DNA from 2 places in the Bradyrhizobium sp. BRP20 genome. Region 1 is predicted to be linked to the other one. Evidence: predicted binding sites of a transcription regulator. Region 1 holds the regulator's gene; the other holds the start of a gene.
What was found. The regulator LexA, encoded in region 1, represses DNA repair genes until DNA is damaged. The targets are predictions, from matches to a motif close to TGTTCNNNNTGTGTTCNG.
Positions count from the first base shown of each region.

Region 2: a site for LexA is predicted at 7,758-7,775, ahead of I6F33_RS31720 (putative DNA modification/repair radical SAM protein). Genes of this name have one in related genera too.

Region 1 covers NZ_JADYVY010000006.1:197,284-211,927, reverse strand. The annotation lists gene I6F33_RS16700 (hypothetical protein) at 1-194, opposite strand, end outside; gene glp (gephyrin-like molybdotransferase Glp) at 326-1,534, shown strand; gene lexA (transcriptional repressor LexA) at 1,711-2,412, shown strand; gene I6F33_RS16685 (hypothetical protein) at 2,801-3,235, shown strand; gene I6F33_RS16680 (GAF domain-containing protein) at 3,453-4,394, shown strand; gene I6F33_RS16675 (ComEC/Rec2 family competence protein) at 4,401-6,674, opposite strand; gene I6F33_RS16670 (SgcJ/EcaC family oxidoreductase) at 6,798-7,184, opposite strand; gene I6F33_RS16665 (glutamine--tRNA ligase/YqeY domain fusion protein) at 7,202-8,878, opposite strand; gene gltX (glutamate--tRNA ligase) at 9,044-10,471, shown strand; gene gltA (citrate synthase) at 10,616-11,917, shown strand; gene I6F33_RS16650 (ROK family transcriptional regulator) at 12,095-13,273, shown strand; gene I6F33_RS16645 (ABC transporter substrate-binding protein) at 13,334-14,620, shown strand; gene I6F33_RS16640 (carbohydrate ABC transporter permease) at 14,617-14,644, shown strand, end outside.
Region 2 covers NZ_JADYVY010000019.1:85,209-99,852, reverse strand. The annotation lists gene I6F33_RS31755 (efflux RND transporter periplasmic adaptor subunit) at 1-90, opposite strand, end outside; partial or broken gene I6F33_RS31750 (CoA transferase) at 236-451, opposite strand; gene I6F33_RS31745 (hypothetical protein) at 542-829, shown strand; gene I6F33_RS31740 (SDR family NAD(P)-dependent oxidoreductase) at 1,015-1,785, shown strand; gene I6F33_RS31735 (error-prone DNA polymerase) at 1,952-5,416, opposite strand; gene I6F33_RS31730 (DNA polymerase Y family protein) at 5,413-7,008, opposite strand; gene I6F33_RS31725 (ImuA family protein) at 6,905-7,693, opposite strand; gene I6F33_RS31720 (putative DNA modification/repair radical SAM protein) at 7,856-9,091, shown strand; gene I6F33_RS31715 (UdgX family uracil-DNA binding protein) at 9,091-10,533, shown strand; gene I6F33_RS31710 (M20 aminoacylase family protein) at 10,638-11,810, opposite strand; gene I6F33_RS31705 (GMC family oxidoreductase) at 11,983-13,602, shown strand; gene I6F33_RS31700 (alpha/beta fold hydrolase) at 13,616-14,497, shown strand; gene hpnO (aminobacteriohopanetriol synthase HpnO) at 14,536-14,644, opposite strand, start outside.

The DNA.
Region 1 (14,644 bases):
TCGGCGTCAGACGCAAATTGCCGGAGGTTCGCCTGCGTGAGCCCCTCGAGGACCGCCGCAAGATGACCGGGATCGACTTCCTCAGCCTCCTCTCCGGCGTCGCTCAACGCCAACATGGCGCGTGCAATCTCGTCCTGGCTATCCGCAGGAAGCCGCCGCACGGCCTTCAGCGCCTTTTCGAGCAGTTCTGTCATTGGCAGAAGATAAGCCGGGTCGAGACCAAAAGGAAGTGTGGTTCCTGGCTGGCAAGGGAGGCCTTTTGCTTCAGCTCCTCCGCTCGGCTAGAACTTGCCGACCCAGTCCTGATTTGTTGCGGAGTTCGCCCGTGGCCCTGATGCCGGTTTCTGACGCGCTTGCCGCGGTGTTGGCCGGCGTCGAGCCGCTGGCTGAACAGATGGTTTGCCTCGACGAGGCCTACCATCGTGTGCTAGCCCGCGATGTCGCGGCGCGGCGCACGCAGCCGCCGGAGGCGATGTCGGCGATGGACGGCTATGCCGTGCGCACGGCCGACGCGGCAAACGATTCGAGGTTGACCGTCGTCGGCGAGGTCGCGGCGGGCCGGCCGCTCGCGGGAAGCGTCGGCCCCGGCGAAGCCGTGCGGATCTTCACCGGCGGCGTCGTTCCCGACGGCGCCGATGCCGTCGTGATCCAGGAGGACACAGCTGCCGACGGCAAACATGTGACGATCAAGGAAGCCGCCATTTTCGGCCGGCACATCCGCCCTGCAGGCGTCGACTTCCGCGAAGGCGACGTGCTGCTGCGCAAGGGAATCCGCCTCACCGAGCGCGATCTCGCCCTTGCCGCCGGAATGAATCATCCGCATCTCGCCATCATCCGCCGCCCGAGGGTTGCCGTTCTCGCCACCGGCGACGAGCTCGTGATGCCGGGCACCACGCCTGGTCGCGGCCAGATCGTCTATTCCAACGGCTATGCCCTGCATGCGCTCGCCCGCAGCGAGGGCGCCGAGACCATCGACCTCGGAATTGCCGCCGATACACTGGAGGCGACGTCCGCCGGCATCCGCCGCGCGCGCGAGAGCGGCGCCGACATCCTGATCACGACCGGCGGTGCCTCGGTCGGCGACCACGACCTGGTCCAGCAGGCGCTCAAGGGCGAAGGCATCGCGATGGCGTTCTGGAAGATCGCGATCCGGCCGGGCAAGCCGATGATGCACGGTCGGATAGGCGCGATGCGCGTGATTGGCCTGCCCGGCAATCCCGTGTCGTCCTACGTGTGCGCCTTCCTGTTCATGGTCCCCTTGATTCGCGCCCTGTCGGGCCGTTCAGCGATTCATCATCGGCGCGAGCGCGCCGTGCTGGGCCGCGATCTCGCCGCCAACGACCAGCGCGAGGACTATCTGCGTGCGCGGCTGGAGGAGCGCGACGACGGCACGCGCGTCGCCCTTCCGGTCAGCCATCAGGACTCCTCCCTTCTTGCGAATCTCGCTGCGGCACAGGTACTTCTGGTGCGCGCACCGTTCGCGCCGAAGGCCGAGGCCGGCACGCCTTGCGAGGTGCTCCGGCTGCCCGTCTGAGCCGCCCAGCCACACGCATTCCGCGAGCTTGGCCGCGTTCACCATAAATTAAGCAGTTGCGGAACACATATCGAACATATAGTGTCCGTTCATGATTTGTTTCGAGGATGTAGCGGCTTAGTGCCGACTTCATCGTGTCGGAATCGAACGACATCAACCGGGGGACTTTGGTCGAGATGTTGACGCGCAAACAATACGAGCTTCTGCGGTTCATCAGCGAACGTCTGAAGGAAAGCGGCGTGCCGCCGTCCTTCGACGAGATGAAGGATGCGCTCGACCTGCGCTCGAAGTCAGGCATCCATCGCCTGATCACTGCGCTCGAGGAGCGCGGCTTCATTCGCCGCCTGCCCAACCGTGCCCGTGCCATCGAGGTGATCAAACTGCCCGAGCTCCAGGCCGCCGCCGGCAATCGCCGTGGCTTCACCCCGAGCGTGATCGAGGGCAATCTCGGCAAGGTGCGCGCGAGCTCCAGCCCGCCCGCGGACGAGGGCGAGCGCCCCGTCGCGGTGCCCGTGATGGGCCGCATCGCCGCCGGCACGCCGATCGAGGCGCTGCAGACCCGCAGCCATACCATCAGCGTGCCGCCGGACATGCTCGGCTCGGGCGAGCACTACGCGCTCGAAGTGCGCGGCGATTCGATGGTCGAGGCCGGCATCCTCGACGGCGACATGGCGCTGATCCAGCGCAACGAGACCGCAAATACCGGCGACATCGTGGTGGCATTGATCGACGACGAGGAGGCCACGCTCAAGCGCTTCCGCCGCCGCGGCGCCTCGATCGCGCTCGAGCCCGCCAATGCCGCCTACGAGGTCCGCATTCTTCCGCCGAACCGCGTGAAGATCCAGGGCAAGCTGATCGGGCTTTACCGGAAGTACTGATACGGGAAACATCAAGCGCCGCGCGCGTTTCGATCGGCATCGGCATCCAGGATCGGAGCGGATACTTGTCCGCTCCGGCTGGACGGTTTCTCTGGTTCTGCGCCGGCTGTCCGGTCCATCTTCCCGCGCGACATTCGCCCGCGCAGGCGCGCAGCAATCTCGCTCTGCTTCACCGGTAGAGTTGTGCCGGCAGTGCTGATAGCTCCGGCCGAATGCAAGGACGCGAGGTTTGTTCCTATCGAATCCGGGAAAGATAATGTGATCGCGCGCTGCGGACGCGAGCCGCAGATTTGCCCATAACCGAGCAGAGCGTTGTATGCTTCCACTCTGATAGAGGCCTGCGCCTCGAAAGAGACGCGGGTCGCTATCCCAGCATGAGGAGCACCCGATGTGTGACTACAGCCTGCATGCCGTCGCGACGCGCCCCGCCGAAGTCGGCGAGACGATCGTCACGACAACCTTCCGCGGCACCTCGACGCGCGGTTTCGCTTCCGAAGCCGATCCCTCCGTCGCGGTCTGTCTGCTGCCGGGGACGGAGCTCGCTTTCGCCGACAATGTCCGCTACGACAACCGCTGGATCTGGACGCGCACCGTGAACTCTCGCGTCGGCAAGTTCGGCAAGATCGACCCGCACATTCCCGATCGCCATCATGACGCGATCGAATTCCCCGACGGCAAATACGTGCTGGTGACGCAGCTCGTCGAAGGCCAGCGCGCGACCGTGCTGCAATTGCCGGTGACGCAGGCAGCCCCCGAGCGCGAGCACAAGCCGCAGATCGTCGCCGACACGCGGCCCACGATCACGCGCCTGCCGATCGGCTGACGCCCTTCGGCCGACAGGCCGAGCCCGGGATTGAAATTGCCGTCGCCGGCCGAGGCCGGCGAGCCCGGCAAGTTTGTGTTTCAGGACATTCGATCGGCGAGCCCACCGCCGCGCCTCGTCGTCGCACGAAGTTTGGGCCGTGCTGCCCGCATTTTGAACGTCCGCTCCGCAGCCAAATGACCGATGCTGTCGTGGTTTGAGGCGGCGGACACGCTCGATGAAGACCTTCATTCGCGTCGTTGAACTCTGGGTACCCGACCGGACGCGCATGCGGCTGGAATTCGGCGGCGGCCTCTACGACGATGGGCTGTCCGCGTTCAAAGCCGTCAGCGAAGAGCTGCACTTCGGATATGACGAGGGACTTCCAGGCAAGGCCTGGGCCTGTGGCCACCCCGTCATCCTCACGAAATTCGCCAACTCCTATTTCAAGCGGACCGATCAGGCCGCTGCGGCCAGCCTCACCTGCGGCGTGGCGGTGCCGGTGTTCGCGGGCGAATTCCTGCAAGCCGTGCTGGTGCTGTTCTGCGGCGACGACGAGGCGCATGTCGGCGCGATCGAACTCTGGCACAACGATCCTGATCTCTCGCATGAGATGGGGCTCGTCGATGGCTATTACGGCACCGCGGACATGTTCGAATTCAACTCCCGCCACACCAGATTTCCGCGCGGCTTCGGCCTGCCCGGACGCACCTGGAAGGCGGGCCTGCCGCTGATCATCAAGGACTTGCACGACGCCAAGAGCTTCCTGCGCTGGGAGGACGCCGCCAAGGTCGGGATCAATCTCGGCGTCGGCGTGCCCTACCGAACCGGTACCGACCAGACCTGGGTTCTGACATTCCTCTCCGCGCAGGCAACGCCGATTGCACGACGCTTCGAGATCTGGGTCCCGAACGAGGACCGTTCGGCGCTGGTCTTTCGCGCCGGCGATTGCAGCGCGCAGACCGACCTCGCCGCACGCTATGCGGCGCAGTCCATCGCCAGGGGCGAAGGCAGCATCGGCGGCGCCTGGGCCGCCGGCATGCCCGCGCTCAACGACGATCTCACCTCTGACGGCTCGATCGCCGGCTCCGAAGCCTGCGCAGCCGGGCTGAGCCGAATGGTGGCCCTGCCGGTTATCGGCAACGGAAGGCTTGACGCCGTGCTGGCCTGGTATTTGTGATCCGCGTCAATCGTCGGCCTGCAAGTCGGCCTCCGATGGCGTTGCGTCCCGGTTGCGGGGCACGGCCGCCTTCGGCACGAGGCTGCCGTCGAAATCTCCCTCGCCGGCGCCGGCCGGCAGCCAGGGACGGCTTGCTCCCCTCGTCCTCACCGCCTGCACCGAAAAGCCCTCGCCGCGTCTCGTCAGAGCCAGTGCGCCCTGACTGGCAAGACGCGCCCGATCGACCACCATCGCCGCGCAATCGGGTGGCGCAGGCCGCGCCGTCACCACCAGCGCGGCGCGGCTGCAATCATCGGCCAGCGCGTCGATACGCGTCGCCAACGCGATCAGTCGTCCGTCCGCGAGCGGCGCCACGCAGCCGGACTCGTCACACGACACCCCGCTCGCCAACGAGGCGTTGCCGGCATCGCGCGGATCGGCATCGGCAGCCAACCACTCCTTCAGCAGGAAGCTGTCCTTGCTGGCGCGGATCACCTGCAAGCGCCCATCCCCGCCCCGGACCGCGACGCTCGCGCCATCCCCGGCAATCAGGATATCGGGCTGCCGCACCGACAGTCCCCAGAGGATCGCTGCCAGCAGCACCAGGGCGCCGGACCAGCGCAAGGGCGTGCGCAACAGGCCCATCACGATGAGCCCGAGGCTCGCTGCGATCAGCGGCGCGATCCCGAAGGCGGGAATGCGGCCGACGGCGCCCGGCAGAGCCGCCACCCAGCGCGCGACCAGGACCATCCACTCGATGCCGATCCCCATCAACCACCAGAACACGCCGTCGAGCCCGAAGGGCGCCGCGAGCAGCCCCAACAGCCCGGCCGGCATCACCAGCGCCGAGACCACCGGCATGGCGCCGAGATTGGCGAGCACGCCGTATGGGGTCACGCGATGGAAGTGGAAGGCGGCGTATGGCGTGGTCGCGAGCCCCGCGATCAGCGAGGCCAGGAACAGCATCGCGATCTCGCGGCCGCCCCACAACGCGATCCGCGCCGTCGCGGAATGATCGGGCGAGGCGAGCAGGTTCGGCATGCCGATCTGCACCAGCGCCACCAGCCCGAGCGTTGCCGCAAACGACATCTGGAAACTTGGATGCACCAACGCCTCCGGCGCGACCGCAAGCACGATCAGCGCGGCAACCGCCAGCGTGCGGAAGGTGATGGCGCGGCGGTCGACCATCACTGCGATCAGCACCACCGCCGTCATGAAGAACGATCTTTGCGTCGCAACCTCCGCGCCCGACAGCAACAGGTAGAACGCGGCCGCGACCAGCGCCGCGGCGGCCGACCATTTCTTGATGGCAGAGCCGGCCGCCAGCCCCGGGATCAAGGCCAGCAGCGCGCGCACCGCGAAGAAGACGACGCCGGCGACGACCGCCATGTGATAGCCGGAGATCGACAGCACATGGCCGAGTCCCGAGACGAACATGGCATCGTTCACGGGCGCGGTGATCGCATCGCGCCGCCCCGTGAGCAGCGCCGTCGCAATCGCGCGGTTGTCGCCTTCGAGCGTTGCGCGGATGCGCGCGTCGATCGCGTCGCGCAGGCCCTGCATGAAGGCGGCATAGCGCAGCCGCAGGCCGCCGCCATCCGGCGGTGTGGACGCCGTGATCGCGCCCATCACGAAGCCGGAGGCGCCGATGCCCTGGAAGAACATGTCGCGCGAGAAATCATAGCTGCCGGGGCGCACCGGCGAGATCGGCGGGAGCAGCCGCGCCTTCAGCTGCACGAAGCTGCCAACCTCAGGCGCCGTGCCCTTGCGCACCGAGAGGCGGACGCGCTCGAGCTTGACGTCGCTGCGCTGCGCCTCCATCGCGCTGACGCGCAGCACGAAACGGTCGGTGCGCTCGCGGATGTCGCGCGCTTCCACGAAGCCCGACAGCGACACCGAATAGAGCGGTTTTGCCAAAACGGTGTGCGCGATACGCGCGGTCTTCCAGGTCGCCACGGCAAAACCAGCCGCGACCGCCGCGAGCATGATGGCGGGCGCAAACAGCCGGCTCCGCCGGAGCAGCACCGCGCCGAGCATTAGCGCGATGGCTGTGGCGGCAACCACCCACAGCACCGGCTCATGATCGGCGGCGAAATAAAGCGCAATGCCGCCGCCGAAGGCGACCGGCACCCACGGCAACAGCCGGCCAGGCCCGGCCTCGCCCCGAGCCCATTGGCGCAGCGTCTCGATGATCGCCGGCCAGATGCCAAAGCCCACCGGCGCAAAACCGCCGGCCGCGCGGCCGACCGGCCACGTCCCGGCAACTCCCTGGGACCGTCCTGGCCGGCCCGGCTCCGCCATTCCCCTGCACCTTACGATACGCGACGGCTGCGGAGGCTACCGGACCGTGCGGCTGCACGAATAGCGGTACGGATCGGGAACAGGCGAAGAGCGCCCTACTTTTCTCCGGGCTGGCGCCCGTTGCTAGATCAGCGGCGCCTGCGAGGAGGCGTGGTGATTGACGATCTTCCACTCGCCGTCCTCGCGGATGATGACCCAGCTCATCTTGACGACGAGATCATCCCGCTCGCCCGCGAGATCGAACGTGATGGTCGCGGCCATGTTGATCAGATCAGGGCCGGCCTGCGCGGCGTGCACATCGGAGAACGCGGCGCTTGGCCTGCGCCAGCGCGGCAGGCCGTTGAAGTATTCGGCGACGCCGTCCCGGCCGCGATAGAGCTTCGGGTTGGAGCCGAAGAAGAATGCGTCCTTCGCATAGAGCGAGGACAGCGCGGCCGCATCGAGCGTCGCGAAGCCGGCGCACCATTTCGCGATGATGGCGGAAACGATGGCGTCGGCCTCGCTGCTCATGTCCTGCTCAGCCCTTCTCAACCCTTGGCGACTTCCTTCGCGAACGTGTCGCGCAGACCGATCGTGCGCGAGAACACCGGCTTGCCGGGCGTCGAGTCCTTGTCACGCACGAAATAGCCCTGGCGCTCGAACTGCATCGGCTCGGTCGAATTGCTCTCCGCAACGGACGCCTCGACCCGCGCATCGGCGAGGATCTCCAGCGAGTTCGGGTTGAGATCGGTCGCGAAGTTCGAGGCATCCGGGCTCGGATTGGCGAACAGCTGGTTGTAGATGCGGATCTCCGCCGGCTTGGAGGCCGCCGCCGGCAGCCAGTGCATGGTCGCCTTGACCTTGCGGCCGTCGGGCGCGTTGCCGCCCTTGGTCGCGGGATCATAGGTGCAGCGCAGCTCCACCACCTCACCCTTGTCGTTCTTGATCACGCCGGTACACTTGACGAAATAGGCATAGCGCAGCCGCACCTCGTTGCCAGGCGACAGGCGGAAGAACTTCTTCGGCGGGTTCTCCATGAAGTCGTCCTGCTCGATATAGAGCTCACGGCCGAACGTGATCTTCCGCGTGCCGGCCGAGGGATCGTCGGGATGATTGATCGCCTCGAGCTCCTCGGTCTGCCCTTCCGGATAATTCTCGATCACCACCTTGAGCGGCTTCAAGACCGCCATGCGCCGCTGCGCCGTGCGGTTCAGCTCCTCGCGGATGCAGAACTCCAGCATGCCGACATCGACCACGCTGTTGGCTTTGGCGACGCCGATGCGCTTGACGAACTCGCGAAGTGCAGCCGGCGGCACGCCGCGGCGACGCATGCCCGCCATGGTCGGCATGCGCGGATCGTCCCAGCCCGCGACATGGCCGTCGCGGACGAGCTGGGTCAGCACGCGCTTGGACAGCAGCGTATAGGTGAGATTCAGCCGCGCGAATTCGTACTGATGCGGCTGTGAGGGCACCGGCAGCTTCTCGATGAACCAGTCGTAGAGCGGTCGGTGGTCCTCGAACTCCAGCGTGCAGATCGAATGCGTGATGCCTTCGATGGCATCCGACTGGCCGTGGGCATAGTCGTAGCTCGGGTAGATGCACCATGCGTTGCCGGTGCGCGGATGGTGCGCATGCAGGATGCGGTACAGCACTGGGTCGCGCAGATTGATGTTGCCCGCGGCCATGTCGATCTTGGCCCGCAGCACGCGCGCGCCGTTGGGGAATTCGCCCGCCTTCATGCGGCGGAACAGGTCGAGGTTCTCCTCCACGGAGCGTTCGCGGAACGGCGAATTCTTGCCGGGCTCGGTCAACGTGCCGCGCGAGAGGCGGATCTCCTCCTGGGTCTGGTCGTCGACATAAGCGAGGCCGTCGCGGATCAGCTGCTCCGCCCATTCGTACAGGCGGTCGAAATAGTCCGAGGCGAAGAACAGGTTCTTGCCCCAGTCAAAGCCGAGCCAGCGCACGTCGGCCTGGATTGAATCGATATATTCCTGCTCTTCCTTGACCGGGTTGGTGTCGTCGAAGCGCAGGTGGCAGCGGCCCGGAAACTCCTGGGCGACGCCGAAGTTGAGTGCGATCGACTTGGCGTGGCCGATATGCAAGTAGCCGTTCGGCTCCGGCGGGAACCGGGTCACGATCTCCTTGTATTTGCCCTGATCGAGGTCGGCCTGGATGATGTCACGAATGAAATCGCGCCCAACCTCAGCTGCCACCGGTTCTGTCATTACGAAAATCCTGTAGGGAAATCAGCGGTCCTTCTGCCAAATTCGCGTGGCCGCGCCAAGAGCTTACAAGAGCTTAAGCAAGGCCTGCCGGGTCCGCCGTCGCCCTTTAGTTATGTCCCGTTCCTGCTATACACCACCGCCTCCAATGCATAGGCCCTGCCAAGAATGTCCGATTCCGTCGTCACGCGCTTCGCTCCCTCGCCGACCGGCTTCCTCCATATCGGGGGCGCCCGCACGGCGCTGTTCAACTGGCTCTATGCCAAGAAGCACGGCGGCAAGATGCTGCTGCGGATCGAGGATACCGATCGGGAACGCTCCACGGAGGCGGCGATCGGCGCCATCCTCGACGGGCTGAAGTGGCTCGAGCTCGGCTGGGACGGCGAGGTCATCTACCAGTTCGCCCGCGCCGCCCGGCACCGCGAGGTTGCCGAGCAGCTGCTCGCCGATGGCAAGGCCTACCGCTGCTACGCCACCGCCGAAGAGCTCGCCGCCATGCGCGAGAAGGCGCGCAGCGAGGGGCGCACCCGCCTCTATGACGGCATGTGGCGCGACCGCGACGCGGCGACGGCTCCGAGCGACGTCAAGCCCACCATCCGCCTGCGCGCGCCGCAGACCGGCGAGACCGTGATCGAGGACCAGGTCCAGGGCCGCGTGGTCTGGCAGAACGAGAACCTCGACGATCTCGTCCTGCTGCGCGGAGACGGCAACCCGACCTACATGCTCGCCGTGGTGGTCGACGACCACGACATGGGCGTCACCCATGTGATCCGCGGCGACGACCACCTGATCAACGCCGCGCGCCAGAAGCAGATCTACGATGCGATGGGCTGGGAGCTGCCCAGCATGTCCCATATTCCGCTGATCCACGGCCCGGACGGCTCGAAACTCTCCAAGCGGCACGGCGCGCTCGGCGTCGATGCCTACCGCGCGATGGGGTACCTGCCGGCTGCGCTGCGCAACTACCTGGTCCGGCTCGGCTGGAGCCACGGCGACCAGGAGATCTTCTCGACCGAGGAGATGATCGACGCGTTCGATCTCGGCAGCGTCGGCCGCGCCGCCGCCCGCTTCGATTTCGCCAAGCTGGAAAACCTCAACGGGCACTACATCCGCCACGCCGACGATCAATCGCTCGTGAAGATGTTCGAGGACGTGCTCGACCACGTCGTGCCGAGCCGCGACGAGATCAAGGCCAAGTTAAACGACACCACGCGCGCGCAGCTGCTCAAGGCCATGCCGGCGCTCAAGGAGCGCGCCAAGACATTGATCGAGCTGATCGACGGCGCCCATTTCATCTTCGCCGACCGGCCGCTGGCGCCGGATCCCAAGGCGCAGGCGCTGTTGACGCCCGAGAACCGCAAGCTGATCGGCCAGCTTCATTCCGCGCTGGAGAAAGTCGAGACGTGGAGCGGCGCCACCACGGAAGCGGCGCTGCGCGCCTTTGCCGAGGAAAATAGTCTCAAGCTCGGCGCGGTCGCCCAGCCGCTTAGGGCGGCGCTCACCGGACGGACGACGTCCCCTGGTATATTTGAGGTTTTGGAGGTGCTTGGACGCCAGGAAAGCCTCGGCCGGCTTAGGGATCAGTCTACGACGTAAGTCGACCATGCGTGCGGCGATCTTGCAGCGCACATAGCAATAATATACCCATCTCCCCCACATTCTGGAACATCCGGCCTGCCCCCATGGTCGCCCTGGGGGTCTCCGGCTCCGGCCCGTCTCACCACACATCGGGGACCTCTGATGGACGCAAAAGAAAGCCCAAAGACCGCGACGCTGACGGTCGGAAACAAGAATTTCGATCTTCCGATCCTCAGCGGCAGCGTCGGGCCTGACGTCATCGATATCGGCAAGCTCTACGGCCAGTCCGGCCTGTTCACCTACGATCCGGGCTTTACCTCGACCGCGAGCTGCCAGTCCAAGATCACCTATATCGACGGCGACGCGGGCGTGCTGGAATACCGCGGCTACCCGATCGAGCAGCTCGCCGAGCATGGCGACTTCCTGGAGACCTGCTACCTCCTGCTCTACGGCAACCTGCCGACCGCCGCGCAGAAGAAGGATTTCGACTACCGCGTGACCCATCACACGATGGTGCACGAGCAGATGGCCCGCTTCTTCCAGGGCTTCCGCCGCGATGCCCATCCGATGGCGATCATGGTTGCCGCCGTCGGCGCCCTCGCCGCGTTCTATCACGATAGCACCGACATCAACGATCCGAAGCAGCGCATGATCGCCTCCATGCGCATGATCGCGAAGATCCCGACGCTGGCTGCGATGGCCTACAAATACACCGTCGGCCAGCCCTTCGTTTATCCGAAGAACTCGCTCGGCTTTGCCGAGAACTTCCTGAACATGTGCTTCGCGGTGCCTTGCGAAGACTACAAGGTCAGCCCGGTGCTCGCCGACGCGCTGGAGAAGATCTTCATCCTGCACGCCGACCACGAGCAGAACGCCTCGACCTCGACGGTGCGCATCGCCGGCTCCTCGGGCGCCAACCCGTTCGCCTGCATCGCGGCCGGCATCGCCTGCCTCTGGGGCCCGGCCCATGGCGGCGCCAACGAAGCCGCGCTGAACATGCTCTATCAGATCGGCACGGTCGACAAGATCCCCGAGTTCATCGCCAAGGTGAAGGACAAGAATTCCGAAGTCCGCCTGATGGGCTTCGGCCACCGGGTCTACAAGAACTACGATCCGCGCGCCAAGATCATGCAGAAGATGTGTCATGCCGTGCTCAAGGAGACCGGCCATGGCGACGATCCGATGCTGAAGGTGGCGATGGAGCTCGAGAAGATCGCGCTCAGCGACCAGTACTTCATCGACCGCAAGCTCTACCCGAACGTGGACTTCTATTCGGGCATCACGCTGAAGGCGATGGGCTTCCCGGTCTCGATGTTCACCGTGCTGTTCGCGGTCGCCCGCACCGTCGGCTGGATCAGCCAGTGGAGCGAGATGATCGAGGATCCCCAGCAGAAGATCGGCCGCCCGCGCCAGCTCTACACCGGCGTCGCCAAGCGCGATTACGTGCCGATCGACAAGCGCTAACGTCAGGCCATCACGCTTTCGCAGCGGCGCCATCGCAAGATGGCGCCGTTTTGTTTTGCGCCCGCACTTTCCTCGTGCTGCCGCGCACAACAACAAGTCCATGCTCACGGCGGCAAGCGCCTTGACAGCCGAAATGCTCCGCGCGCATTCTTACTCTAAGTAAGAATGACGACAGGGATGGAAATGCCGGAGCAGCCGAGAAGTCGGCGGCAGACGCGCGCTGCCATTTTGACTCATCTGCTTCAGTCGGGCGGCTCGTTTCGTCCGCCACTGGCCAAGGCCGTGCGTCTGTCGGAAGCGAGCCTGTCGCGCATCCTGCTTGACCTGAAGGCCGAAGGCCTGATCGAGGAGGTGCGGCGCCCTGCCCCTTACGTCGGCGGCCCGACCGGTCTCGTGTCGCTGGACCACGCGGTGGCGCTGGCAGCCTTCGAGCTGACGACGCAGCGGCTCAGCGTCGGGGTCGGCGGCCTGTCGGGTGAGCTGCACTACACCGAGCGTGTGCCGCTCCCGAAGACGCCTGACGTCGAGACCGTCGGCCGGGCATTTCGCGAAGCGATGACGTTGTTGCGCGACTGGACGCGGCGCCGCCGGATCACCCTCTCGCAGATCGGCGTCTCGATTCCCGGCCTCGGCCGTCTCAGCATATCGGCCAATCCGATCATTCCCTGCGACGTCGCTCGCATCAGCGACATGTTCGGCGAGATGTTCGCCGGCGTGCCGCTCGAATTCACCAATTCGGTCGTCGCGCATGCCACCTTTAACCGCTGCCGCACGGAAAACTACCCGTTCAACGACACGCATCTGTTCGTGCTCGTCAGCCACGGCGTCGCCGGCGCCTGGATGGATGATCCGGCCGAGACCGATGCTCTGCAGCCGATCGAGCTCGGCCACATGGTGTTCGGGCCTGACGGACCGCGCTGCCGCTGCGGACATCACGGCTGCGTCGAGGCCTATACGTCGATTCCCGCGCTGGCTGCGCTTCTCGGCGTTTCCGAGACCGAGCTGCTCCAGCTCGGCAACGAATGGGTCAACACGGTCCCGATCTCATCGCGCGTGCGGCAGGATTTGCGCCGTCGGCTGTTCCGGCTCGGCCTTGCGATCGGCAATACGCTGAACGTCAAGCCGTGCGGCGGCGTTGCAATCAGCGGCTGGCCGTCGCTTCTCGCTGAAGAGGATCGGCAAGCACTGGTCGATGGCATCGACGCCTGCCTGCTGGGCGGACGCAAACTGGCGCAGGTCTCCCTCGCCTTCGTGCCGCCGTCGACCGGCAACGATCCGCAGGCTGCGCTCGCCTTCGCCGCCTTTTGTCTCGCCAGCCGTGGCGGCATGCCCGCGGCATCGACGGAGGCGGCCTGACATGCGCTGAGCCCAAACGGCCTATAAAGCGCGAAAGATTTCACACCGGGAGGAACTGCCATGCCGATCACAACAACAAGGCGTCGTCTGCTCGCTGGCTCCGCTGCCGCGCTCGCATTTCCGCACCTTGCCCGCGCGCAAGGCGCGGCCAAGCCGCGACTGACCGCGATCTCGCAATGGTCGGCGGGCAGCGACGGGGCGGCCATTACGGCGCTCGGCAAGAAATTCGAGGAGAAGGGCGGCGTTTGGCAGCACTCGCCCGTCCCCGGCTTCACCACCGAGATGATGAACAAGCTGCGCGCGCAGATCATGGCCGGCGATCCGCCGGCTTGCTCGCAGCTCAAGGGGCCCGAGATTGCGGCCTGGTCGAAGATTGCGCCCACCGTAAATCTCGATGCCCTCGTCGCGGCCGCCGGCTACGAGAAGGTTGTCGCTCCGGACCTTGCAAAGCTGCACAAGCCCGGCGGCAAATGGATTGCGCTGCCGCTACAGATCTACAGCACCAACATGCTCTTCCTGTCCAAGCGCGCGATGGACAAGGCGAAGGCGGACAAGGTCCCCGTCACCTGGGCCGACTTCAACGACCTCGCCGAAAAGATGAAGGCGGGCGGAGTCGCTTCTCCCATCGCCAATGGCGGCACCCGCCCGGACGACGGACAGAAATTCGAGGCGGCTCTCGCGGGCATCAGTCCGCTCGCCTATCGCGCGGCCATCATGAATCTCGAGAAGAAGGCCCTCGAGGGTCCGGAGATCAAGGCCGCGTTCGCCCAGGTGCGCAAGATCGCCGACTGGATGGACCCCAACGTCGGCGCCCAGCATTTCTCGACCAACCTGAAGCGCTTCATCGACGGCGACATGGGCATGATGATCATGGGCGGATGGGCGCAGGGCGTGTTGCGCAATGCCGGATTCAAGCTCGAGGACTTCATGATTGCGCCAGGCCCGAGCGACAACGGCAAGCCGGTCTTCCTGTTGAATGCCGACGCCTTCATCTTCTGGCAGCGCAAGGAGGCGGACCTGCAAGCCGGCCAGACCCTGATGGCTCAGCTCGTCATGGATCCGGCGATCCAGACCATGTACTCGCAGATCACCGGCTCCATCCCCGTGCGCACTGACGTCGATCTATCAGGCGAAGGCTGGTCGGAGGGGCAACGAACAACCTCGAAGGCCTTGAAGGAGGCCATCGCCAGCAATCAGGCCGTCCTCAGCATGGCGCACAACATGGCGCAGGAAAACGGAATGACCGCGGCGATGATCGACGTAATCACGGAGTACGTGAAGAACAAGACGATCAAGCCGGAGCAGGCAGCCACCCGCCTCGCCGAGGCCGTCGAGGGCGCGCGTTGAGCAATGCCGCCACGATGAGGCCGG
Region 2 (14,644 bases), on a different contig from region 1:
ACCGGCGCCGGCGACAGCTAGTAAGACTACGAATGCGATCACCCGTTGTTTTGCAATCACGTGCAATCGCTTGGTATTCTCAACTGCCATGGGGCCCGGTCGTGTCTGCGACGATCTCGGCAAATGATTGCCTCATCGGTCGCGCTAATAGTGCCGAATTGGGAGTTCAAACAACCTAAAAAACGCGTCGGCCCTTTCGGTTTGCGTTAAAATTCTGGGACTTGTCAGCTTCATGTCAGCTTCGGCCCGGCCATTGTGCCGAATGACTGCCGAGCGGCATCGCCGGACGGCTCCAATGCGCCGGCGTCTTCGACAGCCGAGCGGAATGCTGCACCGCCTTCAACGTGCCGAAGCCAGATTGCATGTGCTCTATGAACGCAGCATGTACGGCCTGTCCCGGGACATCGGGGGTATTCAATCCGCCCTCGAGTCGACCGAGATTCCTCAGCCAGAATGTCGGCGGGGCTCTGCATCGCTGCTTCTCTCCCCGCTCATTTGCTGTACTTTTCGCGACCGTGTCATGATCGCAGAAAGGATTGCAATGGCCGCCATCGATCCCCTCATCGCAGGTGCCGTGTTCATCGCGACGGCGGCCACCGACGCCGTCTATGTCATGTTCACCTCGGCCGTGATCGCGCGCAAGCGCATCCCGGCGGCGAACTGGAGCGCGGTCTGGTACCTGCTCTCCTCTTACGCCGTGATCAGCTACACCGAGAACGTCTTCTACGTTGCCTTTGCCGCAATCGGCTCCTGGGCCGGCGCCTATGCCTCGTTGACCTTCCTGCACCGCCCGCCCGGCGGCCCGCCGGTGGGAGCGGCGCCGGAGTGAAGTCTCTCCGCGTCATTGCGAGGAGCCCTTGCGACGAAGCAATGGATGCATTTCTGGATTGCTTCGCGGAGCCTGTCATCGGGCCGCGCTTTGCGCGGATCCGGTGGCTCGCAATGACGACGTGGAGGCTTCTGGGCGCCTCGCGAAACAGCTACACTCGCAGCTCCAACAAAAAGGAGCCAACAATGGATCTCGGTCTCAAAGGCAAGAACGCTGTGGTGCTCGGCGGCACGCGTGGCATCGGGCGGGCGATTGCGGCGACGCTGGCCGGCGAAGGTGCCAATGTCGCGGTGTGCGCGCGCAACGCCGATCAGGTTGCGGCCACCGTCGGGGAGTTGAAGGCGAGCGGCATCCGCGCCACCGGCGGCGCGGTCGACGTCACCGACGGCGCGGCGCTCAAAAGCTGGATCGAGACGGCTGCGCAAGAGCTCGGCGGCATCAACATGCTGTTCTCCAATGCCGGCGCAATGGCGCAAGGGCACGACCCCGCATCCTGGGAGCAGAACTTTCGGCTCGATGTGCTCGGCGCCGTGCACGCCTTCGACGCCGCCCGACCGTTCCTCGAGACAAGCGGCGCCGGCAGCGGCGATGCGGCCTTCGTGATCATCTCGTCGATCTCCGCGGCGCAGGCGGACACGGCCAGCTCCTACGGCCCGATCAAGGCCGCGCTGATCCACATGGCCAAGGGACTGGCGCGGCAATACGCGAAGAAGAAGATCCGCGTGAATGTCGTGTCGCCCGGCACCGTCTATTTCAAAGGCGGCGTCTGGGAGATGATCGAGAAGAACATGCCGGAGCGGTACCAGGACGCGATGAAGCGCAACCCGACCGGCCGCATGGCAACGCCGCAGGACATCGCGAGCGCGGCGGTGTTTCTGGCCAGCCCGGTGTCGGGATTCACGACGGGTTCGAATTTCGTCGTGGACGGCGCGATTTCGAACAGGGTGAATTTTTGAGGGCAGCTTGCCGAGCTCTCTCTCCTCCGTCATGGCCGGGCTTGACCGGCCATCCACGCACTGCTGCGCACTCCGAAAGACGTGGATGCCCGGGTCAAGCCCGGGCATGACGACTGAGAATGAGGCGCAATCATCGCAACAAACGTCGGCAGTAGCCCGCGCTCGCTCAATGAAAATCCCGCGAGGGCGGCAGGATACGGACGTTGCGGGGGTGACGGATTTTTTGCGCGGGCATGTCCGTAAGCGCGCGAGGGTCTTCGTTCAGCGGCTCGACCACGGTGGCGCCTGCGGGCAGCGGATGCTTGCGGCCGAGCGCATCGTTGGCCAATCCGACCAGATCGTGCGAGCGATCGATCATGCGCTGGGCGATGAGATGCGTCACCTTCTCCGGGCTGCTCTGGATGTAGCCTTCGACCAGGATGAGGCGCGCGCCCATCACTTCTTTCCGGTACTGCTCCATGATCTTGGGCCACACCACGACATTGGCGATGCCGGTTTCGTCCTCCAGCGTCATGAACACGACGCCGCTGGCGCTGCCCGGCCGCTGCCGCACCAGCACTACGCCGGCGCAGCGGACGCGGCGCCGCTCATTCTCATGGCTGATCTCCTTGCAGGCGACGATACGCTCGCGCGTAAACATCTGGCGCAGGAATTCCATCGGATGGCCCTTCAGCGACAGGCGGATGGTCTGGTAGTCCGCGACCACCTGCTCGGCGCGCGGCATCGCCGGCAGCGGTTTTGCGCCTTCGTCCGGCTGCTCGCGCGCGGTCGCCGCCTCGAACAGCGGTAGCGGCACGTCGTCGGGCAGCCGCCGCACCTGCCACAGCGCTTCGCGGCGGTCGAGCCCGAGCGAGCGGAACGCATCGGCATCCGCCAAGAGGATCAGCGCGCGCTTGGGCAGACCGGTGTCGCGGGCGAAATCCTCCAGCGAGGTGAAGGGACGGCGGTTGCGCGCGGCAATGATGCGGTCGGCCCAGTCCTGGGCTTTCTCGACACCGTCATTCCGGGGCGACGCGTCAGCGTCGAGCCCGGAATCCATTCCTCCGCCAGGCGTATGCGGCGCGATGGATTCCGGGTTCGCGCTACGCGCGCCCCGGAATGACGACTGAGAGCGCTTCAGGCGCTCCTCATCCTCGTCCAGCCAGTGGAATCCATCGATCTGGCGAAAGCCGAGGCGCACGGCGCAATACTGACCGCTCCCCTCCTCCAGCGTGTTCTGTGCAAAGCTGTAGGACACGTCGATGTCGCGCACCTCGACGCCGTTCTTGCGGGCGTCGCTGACGATCTGCGCCGGCGCATAAAAGCCCATCGGTTGCGAATTCAACAGACCGCAGCAGAAGGCGTCGGGATGGTAGTGTTTCAGCCACGACGAAATGTAGACCAGCTGTGCAAAGCTCGCGGCATGGCTCTCCGGAAAGCCGTAGGATCCAAATCCCTTGATCTGGTCAAAGCAGCTTTTGGCGAAGTTGGGATCGTAGCCGCGCGCCACCATGTTGCCGATCAGCTTCTCCTCATATTGGCCGATGGTGCCGACATTGCGGAAGGTCGCCATCGAGCGGCGCAGGCCGTTGGCTTCCTCGGAGGTGAAATGCGCGGCCTCGATCGCAATGCGCATCGCCTGCTCCTGGAACAGCGGGACACCGAGCGTCTTGTGCAGCACCTTGTAGAGTTCGTCCTTGTCGCCATGCTCCGGCGACGGAGACGGATAGCTCACCTTTTCCAGCCCGTTCCGCCGCCGCAAATAAGGATGCACCATGTCGCCCTGGATCGGCCCGGGGCGCACGATCGCGACCTCGATGACGAGATCGTAGAAGGTGCGCGGCTTCAGCCGCGGCAGCATGTTCATCTGGGCGCGGCTCTCGACCTGGAACACGCCGAGCGATTCCCCGCGGCACAGCATGTCGTAAACCCTGGGGTCGTCCTGCGGGACGCTCGCCAGCATAAAACGCTCGCCCTTGTGCTGGTCGATCAGATCGAAACATTTCCTGATGCAGGTCAGCATGCCCAGCGCCAGCACGTCGACCTTCATCATGCTCAGTGCATCGACGTCATCTTTGTCCCATTCGATGAAGGTGCGGTCGTCCATCGCGGCATTGCCGATCGGCACATAGGTGTCGAGCCGGTCCTGGGTCAGCACATAGCCGCCGACATGCTGGGACAAATGGCGCGGGAATTCGATCAACTCGGTCGCAAGCTCGACCGCGAGGTTGATCATGGGATTGTTCGGATCGAGCCCGGCCTGCCGGACCTGCATGTCGTTGAGGCCCTTGCCCCAGCTGCCCCAAACGGTGTCGGCGAGCGCGGCAGTGACGTCCTCGGTCAGGCCGAGCGCCTTGCCGACGTCGCGGATGGCGCTGCGCGGGCGGTAGTGGATGACGGTGGCGATGATCGCGGCGCGGTGGCGGCCGTAGCGGCGATAGACATATTGCATCACCTCCTCACGGCGCGAATGCTCGAAATCGACGTCGATATCGGGCGGCTCCAGCCGCTCCTTGGAGATGAAGCGCTCGAACAAGAGGTCCACCTTGGTCGGATCGACCGAGGTGATGCCGAGCACGTAGCACACGGCCGAATTCGCCGCCGAGCCGCGCCCTTGGCACAAAATGTTCTGGCTGCGCGCGTAGTGGACGATGTCATGCACGGTGAGGAAGTAATGCGCGTATTTCAGCTCGGCGATCAGCGCGAGCTCCTTGTTCAAGGTGGCGCGCAGCTTGTCGCCGATCTTGCCGCCGAAATATTTGTCGACGCCCGCCCAGGTCAGATCCTCCAGATGCCCTTGCGCGGTCTTGCCCGGCGGTACCGGCTCGTCGGGATATTGATACTTGAGCTGATCGAGCGAGAACTCGATTGCGTCCGCAAAGCGCATGGTCTGCGCAATCGCCTCGGGAAAATCGCGGAACAGCCGCGCCATTTCGCGCGGCGTCTTCAGGAAGCGCTCGGCATTGGCCTCTAACTTCCGCCCAATCGCCTCGATCGTGGTCTTTTCCCGAATGCAGGTCAGCACGTCCTGGAGCGGACGGCGGCCGGGATCGTGATACAGCACCTCGTTGGTCGCGAGCAGCGGCACCTTGGCCTTTGCGGCGAGATCATCGAGCCGCAAGAGGCGACGCTTGTCGTCGCCGCGATAGAGCAGGCTCGCCGCCAGCCACACGCCCTCGGCACGGCTCGCCTTCAGCTTTGCGAGGACATCCAGCGCCCGCGCCAGCTCGAAACGATGCGGCAGCGTCAACACCAGGAGCTGGCCTTCCGAGAATTCCAGGAGATCGTCAAGCCTGAGATGACACTCGCCCTTTTCGATCCGCGTGATGTCATCGCCACGCTTGCCCCTTGTCAGGAGCTGGCACAGCCGGCCATAGGCCGCGCGATCGCGTGGATAGACCAGGATGTCGGGCGTGCCGTCGATGAAGACGATGCGAGCGCCGATCAACAGTTTCGGCTTGTGCAGCACCTCGTCATTGTCGAGCTCCTGATAGGCGCGCACCACGCCGGCAAGCGTGTTGTGGTCGGCAATGCCGATCGCGGGAATCCCGAGCTTGCTCGCCTGATGCACATAGGCGCGCGGATCCGAGCCGCCGCGCAGGAAGGAGAAATTGGTGGTGATGCCGATCTCGGCATAGCTAAGCGTATTCATGCGAAGAGACCGTGCACATACCAGCCGGGAGACGCAGGCTTGCCGTCACCGTCGAACACCTCGCCTTCATAGAGACCGTCGCGAAAGATCCAGAAGCGCAGGCCCTCGGCATCCTCGATGCGGAAATAATCCCGCGTCAGCTGCTTGCCGTCCTGCCGCCACCATTCCATCGCGATGCGCTCGGGCCCCTCTACCCGCACCACCGCATGCAGCGCGCGCCGCCAGGTGAATTGATGCGGCGGACCGTCTGGCACGGTCGCGAACGGCACCTTGATCGGCTCCGGCTTGTCGAACAGCCGCAAGGGACGCAGCGGCGGCTCGCTCGCGACGCGCGCCGGCCATTCGGCCTGCATGGCAGCAGCAAGATGATGCTGCGCCGATGCGGCCAGCACCGCGCTTTCGGGGATGTGGGTATCCTGCGGCAGGTGCACGACGACACGCCTGCCGCCGATCCGCGCGGCGATGCGGTCGATCAGCGCCGCGAGTTCGTCATTGTCGTGGACATGGGCATCGAGATCGCGCTGCTCCTGCACCACGATCTCGGTGCGGCTCGCCGACAACCGCACCATGTCGAAGCCGAAACCGGGATCGAGGGGATCGGCGAGGGCATCGAGCCGCTCGCGGAACAAGCGGTCGACCACGGCGCTTCGCGTCACCGGACGCCCGGTCTCGACCGTAATCGTACGCACCACACCATCGGTGCGGAAGAACGCCGCTTCAAGCCGCCGCGCGCCTTTGCCCTGCTTCTCCATGGACGCGATCAACGTGTCGGCGAGCCGCGACAGCGTCATCGCGATCATAGTGTCGGTTGCGATCGGCTCGGCAAAGCGCTTCTCGACGATGTAATCGGGCAGCGGTTTGCGCGGGCTGATCGGCGCATCACCCTGCCCCAGCGCATGGGCGAGCAGCGTGGAGAAGCGCGCGCCGAACCGCGCCGTGATCTCGGAGGCGCTGCGCGAGGCGACGTCGCCGATGGTCTTCAGCCCGGCACGGCGCAGGCCGGTGGTGATGGCTTCACCCGCACCGAGCGCGGAGACTGGAAACGACCTGATCGCCTCCGCCTCGCCGCCATCGGCCACAATGGTGCCGGATACCTGCCGCGTCAGCGTGCGGGCGCAGACCGAGGTGCCCGCGATCGCCGCGCTGACGGCAAAGCCTTGCCGGTCGAGCGCCCGGACCAATGTCCGCAACAGCGCGGCCTCGCCGCCGAACAAATGCGCACAGCCGGTGATGTCCAGGAACAGCCCGTGCGGCGGATCGAGCGCCACCAACGGCGTGAAGCGGTCACACCAATCGGCGATATCGCTGAGCGTCTTCGCATCGGCCACGGTATCGGCGTCGAACACACGCAAGTCCGGGCACATCGCCCTCGCATTGGCCAGCGGTTGGCCGATATACAGGCCGAGGCGCTCGGCGGCCTCGTCCAGCGCATGGATCACCAGCGCATTGTTGTCCTTGATGACGACAATGCTCGGCTCATGGTTGGTTTTACCCAGCCCGGCGCTGCTGAAGAACCGCTGGATCCTGTCGATGGGCAGGCGCGGCAGCCACAGGCTGAGGATACGTCGACGGTTCACTGAACTGGCACTCATCACAATTCCATTCCATGATCCACCGGCCGCAGGGGCCATGACGATTGCGCAAGAGTTCGGCATCGAACACCGGCGCGCCCCAGGCACTCCATACCGAGCCCGGCGGCGAAGGCGCCGCACGCAGCATCCATCGTGTCTCCGCGGTCGAGGGCAGCGGCTGCGCGGCCATCCGCAGCAAGAGGCCGGTCACGCCCGAGCCTTGCGCGGCCAGCGTCAGCTTGCGGCTTGCCACCAGATCGAACTGCCTGGTCTCGCCCCAGAGCTCGAGCACGACGGCGCCGAGCGCATCGCAGGCGAGCGCGTCGGCCGAGGTGCGCAGCGCGCTCTCGACATCGGCGGCGCGCACCATCACCACACAGCGCGGATCGAGGCCGAGCTCGGATAGCCCGCTCATCGACAGCGCGCCGGTTTCGAGCTCCGAAAAATCCTGCCGCACCCACAATAGCGGCCGGCGTGCGCTCACGCGTCCCGCAAGGCCCATGACAAACCCCGTCGCGGCCGCGCCCTGTCGCCCCTCGCAAAACACCTCGTGGATCGCCGCGCGCGCGAGCCCGCCCTTCAGCGCGGCGTCGGCCGCGCCATGGCCGAGTACGATGCGATCGCGCGGATGCACGACTTCCGCCGTCTCGATGCGCTCGATCTGGCCGCGCAGGATCGCAAGCGCGCTCATACGTGCGCCGCTCATGCTCGCCGCTCCTCAGAGGTGATTGCCGATGGCTCTCAAAAAGAGAACCAGCGGCTGGCTCATTTGTTCATGATATGTTCTAATATAAAGCTAACGGCGCCGGCAGAGTCAATCGAATTGGCGCATCCAAAGATTCATGAGCGGAATCAAAGAGATTCAAACATGGACGTACAACGCAAGCTGGAGATTCTGGCGGATGCCGCCAAATACGACGCATCCTGCGCCTCCAGCGGTACCGAGAAGCGGGATTCCAGCGACGGCAAGGGCATGGGCTCGACCGCGCCGGGCATGGGCATCTGCCATTCCTACGCGCCGGACGGACGCTGCATCTCCCTGCTCAAGGTGCTGCTGACCAACGCCTGCAATTACGATTGCCTTTATTGCGTCAACCGCGCCTCCTCGAATGTCCCACGCGCCCGCTTCACCATCGACGAATTGGTCAGGCTCACGCTCGACTTCTACCGGCGCAATTACATCGAGGGCCTGTTTCTCTCCTCCGGCATCATCCGCAGCCCTGATTACACGATGGAGCAAGTGGTGAGCGTCGCGCGAAAACTGCGCGAGGAGCATCATTTCCGCGGCTACATCCATCTGAAGACCATTCCCGAGGCCGACGACGCGCTGATCGCCGAGGCCGGCAAATATGCCGACCGCCTTTCGATCAACATCGAGATGCCTGAGGAGACGAGCCTGCAGCAATTCGCGCCGGAGAAGGACGTGCGCGCGATCCGCCGCACCATGGGCCGGCTGCGGCTGAAGCTGGACGAGGCCGAGGAGAGCCGCAGCGCCAAGACGAAGGCCAAACCGCAGCGCTTCGCGCCCGCCGGACAAAGCACGCAGATGATCGTCGGCGCAGATAGCGCCTCCGATCACACCATTCTCCACACCAGCGCCAATCTCTACGGCGCCTACCGGCTGCGGCGCGTCTATTACTCCGCCTTCAGCCCGATCCCCGATGCCAGCCGCGCGCTACCCCTGCGCGCGCCGCCGCTGCTGCGCGAGCACCGGCTCTACCAGGCCGACTGGCTGATGCGGTTCTACGGCTTCGATGTCGGCGAGATCGTCGACGACAGCGCGATGCTGCCGCTCGACATCGATCCCAAGCTGGCCTGGGCGCTGCGCCACCGCGACCGCTTCCCGCTCGACGTCAACCGCGCCAGCCGCGAGGAGCTGCTGCGCGTTCCGGGCTTCGGCACCAGGACGGTCGAACGCATCCTCGCGACGCGGCGCACCACCACGATCCGCCTCGCCGATCTCGCGCGGCTGCATGTGCCCCGCAACAAGGCGCTGCCGTTCATCGTCCTCAGCGATCACCGTCCCTCACCGCATCGTCTCGATGCCGCCGGGTTGATCGAACGGTTCAAGCCGAAAGCAACGCAACTGGGATTTGGCTTCTGATGCAGTACATCATGCTCGACACCGAAACCGATTTCGACGGCTGGCGCAAAGCCGCGCGCAGCCTCGTGCTCCATCACGTGCCGCCCGGCGCGGTCACCTGGACCGTGCAGGGCCACGAAGCCGAGCTGTTCGCACCGTCCTCGCCGTCTCCAATCCTCGAGGTGAACGACGGCACGTTCACCGTCTCGGCAAAATTCGTCGAGCTTGCCAAGGCGGCGATCCTGCATCGCGACGGCGAGCGCTTTGCGATCCTATATCGCCTGCTGTTCCGGCTGAAGGACAATCACGATCTCATTGAGGTCGCGACCGACCCCGATGTCGCGCTTGTCACGGCCATGGCGAAAGCGGTCTATCGCGACGAGCACAAGATGCATGCCTTCGTGCGCTTCCGCGAGATCGGCCGGGAACGCCAGGCGCACTACGTCGCCTGGTTCGAGCCGGAGCATCACGTCGTCGAGCTCGCCGCGCCGTTCTTCGCCAAGCGCTTTGCCGACATGCCCTGGTCGATCCTGACGCCGGACCTCTGCGCGCATTGGGACGGCCATGCGCTCTCGTTCACGCCGGGCGTCAGCAAGAGCGAGGCGCCGGGCGAAGACCGGCTGGAGGAAACCTGGCGGCGCTACTATGCCAGCATCTTCAATCCGGCCCGGCTCAAGGTGAAGGCGATGCAGGCCGAGATGCCGAAGAAATATTGGAGGAACCTGCCCGAGGCTTCGATCATTAAGCCCTTGATCGAGGACGCCGAGCGCATGACCGGCGCCATGATCGCCAATGCCGCAACCGATCCGCACAAGCCTCAGAAGCGGCCGGAGGCTCCGATGAAACGCAAGTCAGCTGCCGACGATCTCGAAACGCTCCGCGAGGAGGCCGCGCATTGCCGCGCCTGCCATCTCTACAAGGACGCGACACAGACCGTGTTCGGCGAAGGGCCGAAGAATGCCAACATCATGCTGGTCGGCGAGCAGCCCGGCGACAAGGAAGACCTCGCCGGCCATCCCTTCGTCGGCCCGGCCGGGCAAATGCTCGATCGCGCACTGGAGGAGGCCGGCGTCGACCGCAAGAAGGTCTATGTCACCAACGCGGTGAAGCACTTCAAATTCGTGCCGCGCGGAAAGATCCGCCTGCACCAGAAGCCGAACACACCTGAGATCCGGGCGTGCCGGCAATGGTATGAGCGGGAAGTTTCGACAATCCAGCCCGATCTCATCGTGGCAATGGGCGCCACTGCCGCGCAGAGCGTGTTCGGCAAGATCACCCCCATCGGCAAGAACCGCGGCCGGCTGATCGAGCTTCCCGAAGGCCGCAAGGCGCTGGTGACCGTGCACCCGTCCTATTTGCTGCGACTGCCTGATCCCGAAGCCAAGGTTCTGGAATATCGGCGCTTCGTCGAAGATCTGAAGATCGCCGCCGGCCTGCAGAAGAAGGCCGCACGGGCTGCGTGAATACAGTGGGAAATGGCTTCACGCCGTTGTCGACGATCCGATTTCTCAAATAGACAAGGACCCGTGGAATGCACGGGCCCTTCATCTGTGCTTCGGACCCGGTCCTACGACGCCGCGAGCTGCTCCTCGACCAGCTTCACCCAATAGGACGTGCCGTAGACGATCGCCTCGTCGTTGAAATTGTAGGCGGGATGATGCAGGCCGGCGCTGTCGCCGTTGCCGCAGAAGATGAAGGCGCCGGGCCGCGCTTCCAGCATGTAGGCGAAATCCTCGCCGCCCATCAGCGGCGCCATCTCGTGGACATGGGCCTCGCCCGCGACCTGCGTGGCGATGCGCCGTGCCACTTCGGTCTCCGCCGCATGATTGTTCACGACCGGATAATTGCGCTTGTAGTGCAGGTCGATCTTGGCGCCGGTGATCTGCGCCATGCCCGCCACGACTTCATGCACGCGCTTCTCGACCAGCTTGCGCACCTCCGGCGACAGCGTGCGGATGGTGCCTCTCAGGGTCGCAGTCTGCGGAATGACGTTGCGGGCGTTGCCGGCGTGGAATTCGCAAATCGATACGACCGCCGATTCCAGGGGATCGACGCTACGCGAGACGATCGACTGCAGGGCCGTGATCACCTGCGCGCCGACCAGCACGGAATCGACGCATTTGTGCGGACGCGCGGCGTGGCCGCCGACACCCTCGATCATGATGTCGACTTCGTCGGTCGCCGCCATGATCGGGCCCGGCCTGATCGCGAACGAGCCGACCGGGATGCCCGGGCCGTTGTGCATGCCGTAGACCTGCTCGATGCCGAACCGCTCCATCAGGCCGTCCTTGACCATGGCCGCGCCGCCGGCGCCACCCTCCTCGGCGGGCTGGAAGATCACCACGGCATCGCCGGCGAAATTGCGCGTCTCGGCGAGATAGCGGGCCGCCCCGAGCAGCATCGCGGTGTGGCCGTCATGGCCGCAGGCGTGCATCTTGCCGGGAATCTTGGAGGCGTAAGGCAGATTAGTCTGCTCCTCGACCGGCAGCGCGTCCATGTCGGCACGCATGCCGATCACCTTGAGCCCCTCGCCGGTGGGCTTGTTGCCCTTGATCACGCCGACGACGCCGGTCTGGCCGAGACCGGTCACGACTTCGTCGCAGCCGAACTCCCGCAACCGGTCCGCAACGAATGCTGCGGTGCGGTGGACATCATACAGCAGCTCGGGGTGCTGATGGATGTCCCGCCGCCAGGCCTGGATATCGGGTTGAAGGTCGGCGACGCGGTTCACGATGGGCATGGAAGGTCTCGAGCTGTTGGAAATGCAGGTCTGTCTACCATGCAAGCGTCGGTCCACCCAACCCGCCGGCAATCGGGGTCTAGCCCTGTTCACCCGGCATGGCCGGGCTTGTCCAGGTCGGCTGCGTCTGCCTATTAACGGAAAGCAAAGAGACCATCCGGGTGGAAGCAGAATGCCGAGGCGGCTTGAAGGTGAGTTTGACTACATTGTCGTCGGAGCCGGCACCGCGGGCTGCATCGTCGCCAACCGGCTGTCGGCTGTCCCAGGCAACCGCGTTCTCATCCTTGAAGCCGGCGGCGACGACAACTGGATCTGGTTCCATATCCCGGTCGGCTATCTCTTCGCCATCGGCAATCCGCGTTCGGACTGGATGTTCAAGACCGAGGCCGAGCCCGGCCTGAACGGCCGCTCGCTGGCCTATCCGCGCGGCAAGGTGATCGGCGGCTGCTCGGCAATCAACGCCATGATCTCGATGCGCGGACAGGCTGCCGACTACGATCATTGGCGCCAGCTTGGCCTGACCGGCTGGGGCTATGACGACGTGCTGCCGTTGTTCAAGCGCCTCGAGGACCACTTCCTCGGCGCCAGCGAGCATCACGGCGCCGGCGGTGGCTGGCGCATCGAGGCACCGCGGCTGTCATGGGCCATTCTCGACGCGGTCGGTGACGCCGCCGAGGAGATGGGCATCAAGCGCATCCCGGATTTCAACACCGGCGACAACGAAGGCACCAGCTATTTCCACGTCAACCAGAAGCGCGGCCGGCGCTGGTCCTCGGCGCGCGGCTTCCTCAAGCCGGCCTTGAGGCGCCCCAATCTGCGGCTCGAGAAGCACGTGCTGGTCGACCGCCTCATCATCGAGCAGGGCCGCGCCGTCGGCGTGCGCTTCATCCAGAACGGCGAGATCATCGAGGCGCGCGCAAAGCGCGAGGTGGTGCTCTCGGCAGGCTCGATCGGCTCGGTGCAGGTGCTGCATCGCTCCGGCATTGGACCGGCCGACTGGCTGTCGCCGCTCGGCATCGACATCGTCATGGACAAGCCCGGCGTCGGGCGCAATCTGCAGGATCACCTGCAGCAGCGCGCGATCTACAAGGTCGAGGGCGTGCGCACGCTGAACGAGACCTATTACAATCTGTTGCGCCGCGGCCTGATGGGGCTCGACTACGCTGTCCGCCGCCGCGGCCCGCTCACCATGGCGCCGTCGCAGCTCGGCATCTTCACGCGCTCCGATGCGACGCGCGCCCGCGCCAACATCCAATTCCACGTGCAGCCGCTCTCGCTCGACAAGTTCGGCGATCCCCTGCACCGTTTCCCTGCGATCACGGTGAGCGCGTGCAATCTGCAACCGACCTCGCGCGGCACTGTGCGGTTGCGCGCGACAACGCCTGACGAGAAGCCGATCATCGCGCCAAATTACCTGTCGACCGACGACGACCGCCAGGTCGCCGCCGACGCCATTCGCACCACGCGGCGCCTGATGCAGCAGAAAGCGCTGGCCAAATATCGCCCCAGCGAATATCTGCCCGGCCCCTCCGTCGGCGACGACGATGCCTCCCTCGCAAAAGCCGCCGGCGACATCGGCACCACCATCTTCCATCCCGTCGGCACCGCGAAGATGGGCACGGCGAACGATCCAATGGCGGTGGTGGACGAGCGGTTGCGATTCTACGGCCTCGACGGCCTGCGCATCGTCGATGCCTCGATCATGCCGACGATCACCTCGGGCAACACCAACACGCCGACCGCGATGATCGCTGAGAAGGGCGCCACGATGATTCTGGAGGATGCGAAGTAGCATCCCATCGCTCATGATCGATCCGCACCGTTTCTCAATCGGTCCCGCCGACGCAGAGATCGCCATGCTGCAATGGGGCGACAGCGGCAAGCCGCCTGCCCTGCTCGTACACGGCACCGGCTTCGTCGCCGACGTCTGGCACGAGGTCGCGCGCGAGCTCGCATCGACCTACACCGTCTATGCCCTCGACCGACGCGGTCATGGCGCAAGCCACAAACCCGGCGCCTATCACTTCCTTGATTACGCCGACGACATCTGCCGGGTGGTCGATACGCTCGATCTCCGCGACATCTACGGGATCGGCCACAGCGCGGGTGCGACCGATCTCCTTCTCGCGGCGAAACTCCTGCCCGGTCGCTTCGCACGCCTGTTCGTGATGGAGCCGACCGTCATGGACCCGCGCGCGGCGCGCTCCGGAGGATTGAGCGAAGAATCGCTCGCCCGCGTGCAGGGCACGCTACGCCGACGCGCCGAGTTCGACAGTCCCGACGCAGTGTTCGAACGTTACCGCGCAGCACCGGCGTTTGCGGATTGGACCGAAACCTCACTACGGACGTATGTGCGCCACGGCTTCGCGCCCCTGGATGACGGCCGCGTCCGGCTCTGCTGCACGCCCAAAATCGAAGCCGCGATCTTGCTTCCCATCTACGAGGCGATGGAGCAGGTCTACATTGGGGATGCCCGCGGCAATCCGTTCGCGATGCTCAGCGAGATCGACTGCCCGGTGCGCGTCACGACAGCGGCGAAGTCGGGTCCAATCTACAAGGAGATGGCGCGACGCGCTGTGTCGCTGATCCCGGGTGTGACCACACGGGTTTTCGAGAATGCCGGCCACTGCGTCGCGCAGGAAGTGCCGGAGCACGTGGTGGAAGCCGTGCGCGAGTTTGCCAAATAAGGTTCGGCCGCGGACCGAGGCGGCCTGAGCGAACGTCTCTAAGCCGACCTGCGCACCGCGTTGTCCACCAGCGTCTTGCCGAGCGACCAGATCGCACCGGGGACCTTGTGGCTGCCGGCGATGACGTCGTCGAAGGCGCGCTCGATC